One region of the Halomonas sabkhae genome, then DNA from elsewhere that is predicted to be linked to it. Evidence: predicted binding sites of a transcription regulator. Region 1 holds the regulator's gene; each other region holds the start of a gene.

The links. The regulator PhoB, encoded in region 1, activates phosphate uptake and scavenging genes when phosphate is short. The targets are predictions, from matches to a motif close to TGTCATANNNNTGTCANA.
Region 2: the regulator PhoB is predicted to act here: its motif matches at 1,939-1,956, upstream of QWY79_RS03180 (DUF6482 family protein).
Region 3: the regulator PhoB is predicted to act here: its motif matches at 2,547-2,564, upstream of QWY79_RS11610 (PhoX family protein).

The regions. Positions count from the first base shown of each region.
Region 1 is NZ_JAUFPM010000008.1:140,978-145,171, reverse strand. It holds gene cysZ (sulfate transporter CysZ) at 1-646, shown strand, start outside; gene phoR (phosphate regulon sensor histidine kinase PhoR) at 802-2,130, opposite strand; gene phoB (phosphate regulon transcriptional regulator PhoB) at 2,329-3,018, opposite strand; gene ubiA (4-hydroxybenzoate octaprenyltransferase) at 3,146-4,039, opposite strand; gene QWY79_RS06590 (chorismate--pyruvate lyase family protein) at 4,114-4,194, opposite strand, start outside.
Region 2 is NZ_JAUFPM010000004.1:82,681-86,874, reverse strand. It holds gene dnaB (replicative DNA helicase) at 142-1,530, shown strand; gene QWY79_RS03185 (hypothetical protein) at 1,601-1,894, shown strand; gene QWY79_RS03180 (DUF6482 family protein) at 2,012-2,314, shown strand; gene QWY79_RS03175 (cryptochrome/photolyase family protein) at 2,433-4,007, opposite strand; gene hemH (ferrochelatase) at 4,113-4,194, shown strand, end outside.
Region 3 is NZ_JAUFPM010000017.1:172,409-176,602, forward strand. It holds gene QWY79_RS11600 (alpha/beta hydrolase) at 67-741, shown strand; gene QWY79_RS11605 (PhoH family protein) at 861-2,273, opposite strand; gene QWY79_RS11610 (PhoX family protein) at 2,672-4,194, shown strand, end outside.

The DNA of each region.
Region 1 (4,194 bases):
CAACCTGCTGGTCTATGCCGGCATGCTGAGCTATGTGCTGAGCCATTTCGGCGGCTGGCTGGATGGCTGGATGGCCATGGTGCCGGGCTGGCTCGACTGGCTTTCGTGGCTGATCTGGCCGCTGTTCGTGATCAGCCTGGTGGTGATCGTGTTCTTCACCTTCACCCTGGTGACGCACCTGATCGCCGCGCCCTTCTACGGCTTTCTGGCCGAGAAGGTCGAGATCGAGGTGACCGGTCGTGCCCCGCTGGACGACCGTGGCCTGGTGCGCACGGCTCTCGATGCGCTGGGCCGCGAGCTGGTCAAGCTGGGCTATATCCTGCCACGCATGCTGTTGCTGTTCGTGATCAGCTGGATTCCGGTGATCAACCTGATGGCGCCGGTCCTGTGGGCGGCGTTCTCGGCCTGGACCATGGCCATCACCTATCTCGACTATCCCATGGACAACAACAAGGTCAGCTTCGCCGACATGCGGCGACGCCTGGCGACCCGGCGCTGGCCGACGCTGACGTATGGCGGCTGGGTGATGCTGATCACCTGGGTGCCGCTGGCCAACCTGTTTCTGCTGCCGGGGGCCGTGGCGGCGGCGGTGCTGATGTGGGATCGCCACTATCGTGACCTGACGCCAGTGACCGCCTCGCGCTAGGCACTGTCTGAAAAGTCGACGAGCGAAGGTTAGACAAGGCGAAAAGCTGTGAAAATGCGGAGTTTACAAGGAGTAAATGAGCAATTTGATCGGACTCGCGCGCGAGCAGATTTTCAACGTCGTATAGCCGAGCACAGGCAGTTTTCAGACATTGCCTAGTCGCTGGTGGTCAGCGCGGCCGGTATCTCGCTCTGGGCGCTGGCGAGGCGCTCGCGCGGGAAGACGCAGCGGAAGGTGGCGCCGGCGCCGGGGTGCGAGTCGATCTCGAGCCAGGCCTGGTGGCGCAGCAGCACGTGCTTGACGATGGCCAGCCCCAGGCCGGTGCCGCCGGTGGCGGTGCTGCGGCCCTTGTCGACGCGGTAGAAGCGCTCGGTGAGACGCGGGATATGGTGGGGGTCGATGCCCTCGCCGTCATCCGCGACTTCCAGGCAGGCGCCGTCGGCGTGACTGGCCCAGCGCAGCGTGATGTGGCGATCCTCGCCGGCATAGCGCACGGCGTTGAAGACCAGGTTGGAGAGGGCGCTGTGGATTTCCTTTTCGCTGCCCACCAGGCGACGCGCCTCGTCGATGATGACCTCGAAGTGCTGGCTGCCGCTGGACAGGGCTTCGGCATCGCGGCGGATGTTGTCCATCATGCTGGCCAGCTCCAGCGGGGCGTCGTCCTGGCCGCCCTGGTCGATCTCCAGCCGTGACAGCAGCAGCAGGTCGTTGACCAGGTTCTGCATGCGGGTGGTCTGGCCGCGCATCTGCTCGATGCCGCGTGACATGCGGCCGGGCAACTGGTCGGTCATGCCGCTGTAGGTTTCCAGATAGCCGCTGAGTACCGTCAGCGGGGTGCGCAGTTCATGCGAGACATTGGCCACGAAGTCGCGGCGCATCTGCTCCAGGCGGTGCAGGCGCGTGATGTCGCGGGCCATCACCAGGCGCTCGTCGTCGCCATACAGGGTGATCTGGAACTGCAGGATCATCTGCTCGTCGATCGGCGAGGTCATCGTCAGGGGTTCGCGATATTCACGCGCCTGAAAGTAGTCGACGAAGCTGGGATCGCGCAGCAGGTTGGTGATGTGCTGGCCACGATCATGCGCCGGCTTGAGGCCCAGCATGCGCTCGGCGGCACTGTTCCACCATTCCATGTCGCCGTGGCGATCGAGCATGACCACGCTGTCGCGCATGGCCTCGGAGGATTCCTGGATGCGGCTCAGGGTGTCGCGCAGTCGCCGCTGGGTGATGCGCTGGCCCTTCTGGTAGCGATACAAACGGTCGAACAGCTCGCCCCACAGGCCGCTGGCGGCGGGCGGCTCTTCATGGGGATGGTTGGCCAGCCAGTCGTGCAGGGCGCTGAGCTGGCGCAGCTGATACGCCAGCTGCAGGCCCAGAGCAATGGCCACCCCGATGCCGATGGCGGAGAACGGCCAGCCGAGTACGCCGCCCAGGGCGGTCAGGCCCACCAGGCGCCAGAGTTCTTTTTTCCACAGCCGCTTCACGCCGGAACCGCCTGTGGATAATGCGTGTTGCCCCGAGGCGTCGAGGTCGTGTGCAGCATGCGCATCTGGGCCTCTGAATCCTGTCTGGCTGGTCGATATCGCCCGGCTCCCGATCGGGCGCATCAGCGGCCGGGGAGCCCAGGCCGCCTGCCCCTTACTCTAGCCTGCCTGCGACCCGGCGGCACGGCCCGGGCGCTCTCAGCCCTTGGCAGAAAAGCGATAGCCGGTGCCGCGCACGGTCTGGATCAGTTGCTGATAGGGGTCGCCCAGCGCCTTGCGCAGACGGCGGATGTGCACGTCCACGGTGCGCTCCTCGACATAGACGTTGCCGCCCCAGACCTGATCGAGCAGCTGACCGCGCGTGTAGGCGCGTTCCTGATGGGTCATGAAGAATTGCAGCAGGCGGTATTCGGTCGGGCCGACCTCCAGCGATTGGCCGTCGACGCTGACCCGGTGGCTGACGGGGTCGAGCAGCAGGCCATCGACTTCCACCGGATCCTCGACCCCATGCGGGGTGGAGCGGCGCAGGACCGCCTTGAGGCGGGCGACCAGTTCGCGCGGCGAGAACGGCTTGGTGATGTAATCATCCGCCCCGGATTCCAGGCCCTGGATCTTGTTGTCTTCCTCGGTCTTGGCGGTGAGCATGATGATCGGCAGCTCGGCCGTGGCTTCATCACGCTTCAGTCGGCGTGCCAGCTCGATACCGCTGGTACCGGGCATCATCCAGTCGAGCAGCACCAGGTCGGGCTGATGGTCGACGATGAGCGCGTGGGCACTCTGGGCGTTGTCCGCCTCGAGGACGTGGTAGTCGGCCATTTCCAGCGCCACGGCGATCATCTCGCGGATCGGCGCTTCGTCATCGACAATCAGTACGGTCTTGTCGCTCATCCCGGGGCCTCATGGTCAAGGTCAGTGACAACTTGGTGACGATGACAGCATGTCCCTGTGACAATCATGTGACAAGCGCTCCTTGCGCTTCACTTTTCTGCCCGGTTGCGGCGCGTGATGGCGCGCTTCAGCCGCCGAGCGGCGGCCACCAGGAGAGCCCGATACCGGCGAAGACCAGCAGGCCCGACCAGTGGTTGTTGAGAAAGGCCTGGAAGCAGCGATCCCGGTCGCGATGGCGGATCAGGCGTTGCTGATGGACGAAGGTGGCGGCCATGGCGGCCAGCCCCAGCCAGAAGAAGCCGCCCAGCCCCAGGGCGTGGCCGACCCAGGCCAGCAGTCCCAGGGTGATCAGCTGCAGCAGGCCGATGATCAGCTTGTCGGCGCGGCCGAACAGCACGGCGGTGGACTTGATGCCGATGCGCAGGTCGTCATCGCGGTCGACCATGGCGTACAGGGTGTCGTAGGCCACGGTCCAGGCCACGTTGGCGGCCACCAGCCACCACGCCACGGCCGGGATTTCGCCCAGCACCGCGCCGAAGGCCATGGGGATGCTCCACGAGAAGGCGGCCCCCAGGAACACCTGGGGCAGATGGGTGTAGCGCTTCATGAAGGGGTAGATGAAGGCCAGCATGACCCCGGCGACCGAGAGCATCACCGTGAAGGGGTTGGTCAGCCACACCAGGGCGAAGGCCAGCACGACCAGGGTGGCGAACAACCCCTTGGCTTCCGTCTCGCTGATGCGCCCGGTGGCCAGGGGGCGCTGGCGGGTGCGCTTGACGTGGCCGTCGAAGTGGCGGTCGGCATAGTCGTTGACCACGCAGCCGGCGGCGCGCATCAGGTAGACGCCGACGACGAAGATCAGCACGGTGGCCCGCTCGGGCACGCCCTGTGCGGCCATCCACAGCGCCCACAGGGTGGGCCACATCAGCAGCCAGGTGCCGATGGGGCGATCGAGCCGCATCAGCTGCAGGAAGTCGGGTAGGCGGGCCAGTCCGGAAGGGCGCAACAGGGAAGAGTCCATCGGGTCGTCTCGTATGCTCGACCCCCGGTTGCCGGTGCCGGATGGGTCGTCGGGTTGAGGGTGGAGCGCCTAGGCTAACGCGAAGGCATGGCCAGATCATCCACCATCGCCTGCTGGAAGAACTCCTGCACCAGCACCGTGATGCGCTGATGCCT
Region 2 (4,194 bases), on a different contig from region 1:
GCGAGGTTCAACCTCGCGCCCTTTTTTTACCCGGCGATTTTTGCTGGTCTGGGTGGCAGGCCGTGCGGCGTCCTTCGCTGCATGAGGTCAGTGCCTCCCTTCGGGTAGAATATCGGTGCCGAACCCGTCAGGAATTCCACCATGAATGAACCGCAAGCGCTGGATCAGGAAACGGCCGCCCTCAAGGTGCCGCCGCATTCGCTGGAGGCGGAGCAATCCGTGCTGGGCGGGCTGATGCTCGACAATTCCGCCTGGGACAATGTTGCCGACCGGCTGGTAGCGAATGACTTCTATCGCTACGAGCATCGCCTGGTCTTCAATGTCATGGCCCAGCTCGCCGAAGAAGCGCGGCCCATGGATGTGGTCACGCTGTCCGAAGCACTGGAGGGGCGGGATCAGCTGGATACCGTCGGCGGCCTGGCCTATCTGGCGGAACTGGCGCGCAATACGCCCTCGGCCAGCAACATACGCGCCTATGCCGATATCGTGCGTGAGCGGGCGATCCTGCGCAAACTCATCAAGGCGGCCAACCAGGTGGCCGAGAGCGCCTTCGCTCCCCAGGGGCGGCCCTCCGAGGAGCTCGTCAACGAGGCCGAGCGACTGGTCTTCCAGATCAGCGAGGACAGGCCCAAGTCGGGTGGGCCGATCGGCATGAGCGACCTGTTGACCAAGGCCGTGGACCGCATCGACGAGCTGTTCAACATGCAGGGCGAGATGACCGGGCTCTCCACCGGCTTCCGCGACCTGGATGACATGACGTCGGGGTTGCAGCCGTCCGATCTGGTGATCGTTGCCGGGCGTCCTTCCATGGGCAAGACCACCTTCGCCATGAACCTGGTCGAGCATGCGGTCATCTCCAGTGACAAGCCGGTGATGGTGTTTTCCATGGAAATGCCCGCCGAGGCCCTGATGCTGCGCATGTTGTCCTCGCTGGGGCGTATCGACCAGACGCGGGTGCGCACCGGCCAGCTGGAGGATGAGGACTGGCCACGCCTGACCTCGGCGGTCAACCTGCTCAAGGACAAGCAGCTGTTCATCGATGACACTGCCGCTTTGTCACCCAACGAGATGCGTTCGCGGGTGCGTCGTGTGGTGCGCGAGCACGGCAATCTGTCGCTGATCATGATCGACTATCTGCAGCTGATGCAGATCCCCGGCTTCTCGGAGAATCGTACCGGCGAGATTTCCGAGATCTCGCGCTCTCTCAAGGGGCTGGCTAAGGAGTTCGGCTGCCCGGTGGTGGCGTTGTCCCAGCTCAATCGCTCGCTGGAGCAGCGCCCCAACAAGCGCCCGGTGATGTCGGACCTGCGCGAATCCGGTGCCATCGAGCAGGATGCCGATATCATCGGTTTCGTCTATCGCGACGAGGTCTACAACCCGGACAACCCCGACAACCAGGGGCTGGCCGAGGTCATCATCGGCAAGCAGCGTAACGGGCCCATCGGTACCGTCCACATGGCGTTCATCGGCAAGTACACGCGCTTCGAGGACCTGGCCCCGGACAGCTATGGCGAAGCCTTCGGTGAGTGAGGCGTGTCGCTTGAGCGCGCGCCTCAGCTCCGTATAATCCCTCCCCCCAACAGCATTCTGGAGAAGCACCATGGCAGGCGGATTCCGACGCGGCAATCAGCGCCGTGCGCCCAAGCTCGAAGCACGCGGCGAACTGCAATCGGTGGAACGCGAAGGGCCCTTCAAGGAGTGGCTGGGCATGCCCGACCTGTATCGCTTCGAACTGGTCGTGGACGGCGAACACTACAGCTATCAGACCGAAGACTCCGAGCTGCCGGTGTCGGTCGGCGATCGTGTGGTCCTGCGCTACAAGGAGACCAAGGCCGGCAGGTGGGTCGACAAGAAATCATTGGGCAAGGCCATCGACCCGTCGCAATACCAGTGACGGAACCCGGCCCGCCACGGTCGGTCCCAGGGTCAGCGGGCATCGGTCACACTGCTGTCATCATCTGCCGGCAGTCTGTTGCCGATGCCCAAGACACTGAACCACCGGGAGGGCCAGATGGACCTCAATGACTTAAAGGCCTTCGTGGCCGAACACGACAACTTCGAAATCCGCGTCATCGGACACGCCGGCAATCGTTCCTATCAGGTCGAACTCGAGGACATCGAGGGCCAGCGCCACATGCTGACGCGTGCCGGCAAGCCGGTGCTGTTCCGTTCGCTGGATGATGTCTACCTGGAGCTCAAGCGTGCCGACGTGCATCGGGTCTACCTGGTCGAGCAGGTCTCGGAACAGGAAGCGACCGGCTTGACCACCCGTTATCACGAGCCGCTGGGTGCCAAGATCCCCGTCAGCCTCTGACCCCTCTCACTCCCAGTGCCGCATGGCGCCGGCGAGCGATTCCTTCCCGACACAACTTTTCCGGCCACCACGAGCTGCCCCGGTCCAGGCGGGCGGCCTGCGTTGCGCGACCCGACCGTCATGATGCGGGGCCATAGGCGTGGCGATGCTCTCCCTGCCCGTAGGCGGGTTCGGTTGTCAGGTGTTCGAGAAAGCGTTCGGCCTGGTCGCGGATGGCGGCCCGCCTGTCGGCCGACATTCTGGCCAGATTGCCGTAGATCGGCTTCATGCGGTGGTTGTCGGCCAGGGCATCGCGGTTGCGTTCCAGGAAATGCCAATAAAGGCTGTTGAGCGGGCAGGCGTCTTCGCCCACTGTCTGCCTGGGGTCATAACGGCATTGCGCGCAATGATCCGACATGCGGTTGATGTACTTGCCGGAGGCACAGTAGGGCTTGGAGCCCATCAGGCCGCCATCGGCATGCAGGACCATGCCCAGGGTATTGGGCAACTCCACCCACTCGCAGGCATCGGCATATACGGCCAGGTACCAGTCGCATAATGCCGAGGGGGCAACGCCGCAGAGCAGGGCGAAGTTGCCGGTGACCATCAGCCGCTGGATGTGGTGGGCATAGGCGTTGTCATGGGTCATCCGGATGGCACGCGACAGGCAGCGCATGTCGGTGTCGCCCGTCCAGTAGAAATCCGGCAGGCCGCGTTCGGCGTGAAGGGTGTTGCCCTGCTTGTAGGCCGGCATCCGTGTCCAGTAGAGGCCTCTGACATATTCACGCCAGCCCAGTATCTGCCGAATGAAGCCCTCGACGGCATTCAGCGGGGCCGTGCCCTGATAGTAGGCCGCCTCGGCTGATTCGCAGACTTCCCGCGGCGAGAGCAGGCCGATATTCAGGGACGCGGAGAGGCGGGAATGGAACAGGAAGGGCTGGTCGTCACTGATGGCATCCTGGTAACGGCCGAAATCCGGCAGCAGCTTGTCGATGAAGTGTCTCAAATCGGTCAGGGCCTGATGCCGCGTGACCGGCCACTGGAAGCCCTCGAGCCGTCCGAAGTGCTCGCCGAAGTGCGTCTCGACAAGGCTTAGAACCTCTTGCGTCATGGCGTCGTGTCGATGCTCGGGCGAGCTCGGCAGGTCCAGCCGGTCGGGGAGCGGCTCGCGATTGTCGGCATCGTAATTCCACTTGCCGCCGGCCGGTTCGGCGCCTTCCATGAGAAGACCGGTCCGCTTGCGCATCATCCGATAGAAGTATTCCATGCGCAGCGACTGGCGTCCGGCGGCCCAGTCGGTGAAATCCTCGGGCGTGCTGAAGAAACGGTCATCCTCGAACACTGTCCAGGACAGCGGGGCTGTAGAACGCTGCTGCATGGCCTCCCAGAGTCGCCATTCGCCGGGCCGAGTGACGCGAATTTCGTCGCATTGATAGAGGCCGGCAATGCGCTCGGCCTCGGGTATCAGGGCCTGGGTATTATCGGGGTCATCCAGGGCGCTGTAATGCACTCGATACCCCTGCTTGCGCAACCGTGCGGCAAAGTGACGCATGGCGGCGAAGATCAGGGCGATCTTCTGCGGATGATGGGGCACATAGCGACCCTCGCCGGCGACCTCGCACAGGGCAATGACCGCGTCACTCGGGGCCTGTGACAGGACGCCCAGGTCCGCGGTCAGCTGATCGCCGGCAAGCAGTATCAGGGGGCGTGGCATGCGACTCCATAGGGCGAGAGGATGTCGGGCATAGTGTAATGCTATTCCGGCCTTGTTGCCGCCGATGGTACCCTGATGCCTCTTCTTTCAGGCATTGGAGGCGTCATGACGCCCGATTCCGCGTCGTCCTCTTCCGAACATCTCCCGCAAGGTCATCCTCCGTCACCCGGCGGCAAGGTCGGCGTGG
Region 3 (4,194 bases), on a different contig from region 1:
CAGTGATTTATTCGCTCCGGCCAGTGCGCTAGGGTGTGTCCTTTGTCTTGTGTAGAGGATGTCGCCATGAGCGCCCCGGAAGAGCTGATCATCGAGCCACGCAACGGCCAGGTAGCCGACGCCTGTGTGTTCATCCTGCATGGCCTGGGGGCCGATGGCCGGGATTTCGAACCCCTGGTACCGGCCCTGCAGCTCCCCCCCGATGCCAATGTGCGTTTCATCCTGCCCCATGCGCCGCGTCTTGCGGTTACCGTCAATGGCGGCATGGTCATGCCGGCCTGGTACGACATCATCGAGATGAGCCTCGACCGCCAGGTCGATGAAGCCCAGCTGAAAGAGTCCGCGCAGCGCATACAGGCACTGATCACCGAGCAGATCGGCCATGGCATCGCGCCCGAGCGGATCATCGTAGTCGGGTTTTCGCAGGGCGGCGCCGTGGCCTATGAGGCGGCCTTGAGCTTTCCCGAGCGACTGGGCGGACTGCTGGCGCTGTCCACCTACCTCGCCACCGCCGACAGTCTCGACTATGCCGAAGCGAATCGGCAACTACCCATCGAGGTGCATCATGGCAACATGGACCCGGTAGTGCCCGAATCCCTGGGCCGTTCCGCCGTGGAGCGTCTGCAGTCCATGGGCTATGCGGTGGAGTTTCGCCAGTATCCCATGGCGCATGCGGTCTGCCCGCAGCAGATCGGTGATATCAGTCGCTGGTTATCGGCGCGGCTGACCGCAGCTGGCTGACCGGCGAGCCACGAGCCACGAGTTACGATCTGCTAGCTTCTAGCTTCTAGCTTCTAGCTTCTAGCTTCTAGCTTCCAGCTTCCAGACGAGGCCGGCCGTGGGGCCGGCCTCGTGCTGTGTCAGAGCAGCTCTTCGCCGGCGAGTGCCAGGCGCGAGCGTTCGACGCTCATCAGGGTGACGTGGCCGGCGTGTGGCCAGTCGCGGAAGTTCTGCACCACGGCGGCCATGCCGCAGGTGTTGGCGGTCAGATAAGGCGTGTCGATCTGCCCCACGTTGCCCAGGCAGACGATCTTGGTGTTGCGCCCGGCGCGAGTGATCAGTGACTTGAGCTGTTTGGGCGTGAAGTTCTGGGCCTCGTCGATGATCAGGAAGGTGTCGTTCAGGGTGCGGCCACGCATGAAGCCCGGAGCGCGGATCTGTACGCGGGAGCCCAGCAACTGGCGCGTGGCTTCCTGATTCCATGTGGTGCTGCCGTCGTGCTCGTCGCGCAGCAGGTTGTCCATGTTGTCGTGGAAGGCGCCCATCCAGGGCGACATCTTTTCTTCCTCGGTGCCGGGCAGGTAGCCGATGTCCTCGCTCATCGAGATCGGGGCGCGGGTGAAGACCACACGCTCGAAGCGCTTGGTGTCCAGCGTCTGCTGAAAGGCCGCGGCCAGCGTCATGAAGGTCTTGCCGGTACCGGCACTGCCGGCGATGGTGACCAGGTCGATGTCGTCGTCCATCAGCAGGTTGAGGGTGAAGTTCTGGCGGCTGTCGTGGGCATGCACTCCCCAGACGCTGGCGCCGTGGCGATAGTCGGTGAGCAGCTCGAGCCTGGCATGCTGCGGGCTGACCTCGCGGATCACGGCCTCGAAGCTGGCGCCGTTGTCACTGTCCGAGACCAGCATGCCTAGGTGCCAGTCTTCCGGAATCTCGCCGTTGAGATGGTAGATGACGCGGTCGTCCTCGCGCTCGACCTTGACCTCGACACGCAGGTCTTCCCACAAACCGCGGCCGTCGTGACCGGCCTCCGGATAGACGCGCGCGCCGCCCAGCATGGCGTCGCTGTCATCGAAGGCGCGATCGGTCAGGTAGTCTTCCACCGGCACACCCAGTGCCGCCGCCTTGACGCGCAGGTTGATGTCCTTGGTCACCAGGATGACCGAGGCGTCTTCACGCTCTTCGCGCAGCCGGAATATCTCGGTCAGGAGTCGGTTGTCGGGGCTGTCCTCGAGGTGTTCCAGCGGCTTGAGGTCGTTGTAGCACAGCAGGCGCAGGCGACCTTCCGTGCCGTTGATGCGCTGAATGGGAATGCCTTCACGAATCTGGCTGATATCGACGTTGGCGGTCAGGTCGGAGAGGGTGCGGCTGACTTGCCGGGCGGTGCGAGCGATCTCGCGGATGCCGTTCTTGTGCTTGTCGAGTTCCTCGAGCACGGTCATGGGGATCACCACCTCGTGCTCATCGAACTGATAGAGGGCGGCGGGGTCGTGGATCAGGACGTTGGTGTCCAACACGTAAAGCCGGGTGGCCTTCTTGTCGATGCGTACCATCGGCGCTGCTCTCCTGATTGTCACCGGATCGACGCCACAAAAGATGACGTCTCGATGTCGACACTGTCAGCGAAAAATGTCAGGTCTGTGACAAGTCGCGACGTGTCTCCTTTCAGCGTGGGATGCATCCTCCTTGTGAGTTTGGACTCTGGATGACGCCGTGAGTGCGATAGGCGGTATCAGCCACGGCATCATGTTCAGCACTCAATGCATTCTTAGCATGGACCATATCGCCTTGTCTGCAAGTGTGCAGGGACGCCGGAGCCCGGGCATTGTCATGGCGTTGTCACCAAAGGGCATCAGGCTTCGTGTATCGAGCCTGATTGACCATTGCTGAGTACAAAAACTGTCAGCCGAGTGACCGACCACGTGACCCCTGGAATGATGAGGAGACCTGTATGAGCAAGGAAATCGAAGACCATCGCCTGTTGAATCCGAGCAGCAACGAGCCCTTTTCCTCGGTGCTCGAAAAGCATGTCTCGCGTCGTAGTGTCATGCAGGGCGGGCTCGGCATGGCGGCCATGACCATGCTGGGTGGCTTCGGGCTGCTGGGCTCGGCCAATGCCAGTGAGTCAGCCGCCGGCGAGAAAACCCCGCTTGCCCTGGCCTTCGATGCCGTGCGCGGTGCGATGACGGATGCCGTCGTGGTGCCGGCCGGCTACACCGCCCAGGTACTCATTCCCTGGGGCACGCCGCTCAACGGCAAGGCACCGGCCTGGAGTGCCGAACGCAACATCACGCCGGAGATACAGGCCAACAGTGTCGGCATGCACCACGATGGCATGCACAACTTCGCCCTGGACGAGGCCACCGCCTCGCGCCACATGCTGCTGGCCCTGAACAACGAATACATCGACCAGAAGGCCCTCTGGGCGCCCCAGGGCGGCCCGACCGGCATGGACGAGGGCGGCAAGCGGCCGGCCGATGAGGTGCGCACCGAAATCAATGCGCATGGCGTGACCCTGGTCGAGCTCAAGAAGGACGGCGATGGCCATTGGCACCCCGTGGCCGACTCGAGCTACAACCGTCGCTACACCAGTGCCACCGACATGCTGTTGAGCGGTCCGGTTGCCGGCAGTGATTACGTCAGGACCCGGTATTCGCCGAATGGCACCAACACCCGCGGCACCAACAATAACTGTGCCAATGGGTACACGCCCTGGGGCACCTACCTGACCTGTGAAGAAAACTGGCCGGGGTATTTCATCAAGGATGCCGGTCGCGAAATGGACGATAACCGCATTGGCATCTCGGAGGGGCGTGGTCGCTATGGCTGGGAAACCGCGGCCGGCGATGCCAGCGAGCAGAATGACGAGTTCGCGCGGTTCAATGCCACGCCGCGTGGTGACAGCGCTACCCAGGATTATCGCAACGAGCCGCGCACCTTCGGTTATATCGTCGAGATCGACCCCTATACCGGCGAGAAGGCGGTCAAGCGCACGGCGCTGGGGCGCTTCCGCCACGAGGGGTGCTGGCCGGGCAAGCTGGTCGAGGGCGAACCGGTGGTGTTCTACTCCGGTCATGATTCGCGTAACGAATACATCTACAAGTTCGTCTCCGAGGCGGCCTGGGATCCGGCCGATGCCAACCGTCCCGGCGCCGAGCGTGATCGCCTGGCGATTGGCGCCAAGTACATGGACAGGGGCACGCTCTATGTCGCTCGCTTCAATGCCGACGGCAGCGGCGAGTGGTTGCCGCTGACCCCGGATGCGACCACCCAGGATGGCCGCACTCTGGCGCAGGCCCTGAATCTGGAGGCCGATGATCTGGCCGGCGTGATCATCAACACCTGTGATGCCGCCGACCTGATGGGCGCCACCCCCATGGACCGTCCGGAGTGGGGGGCCGTGGATCCGGCGTCCGGTGATGTCTACATGACGTTGACCAATAACTCCGATCGCACCGCCGAGGGCACGGACGC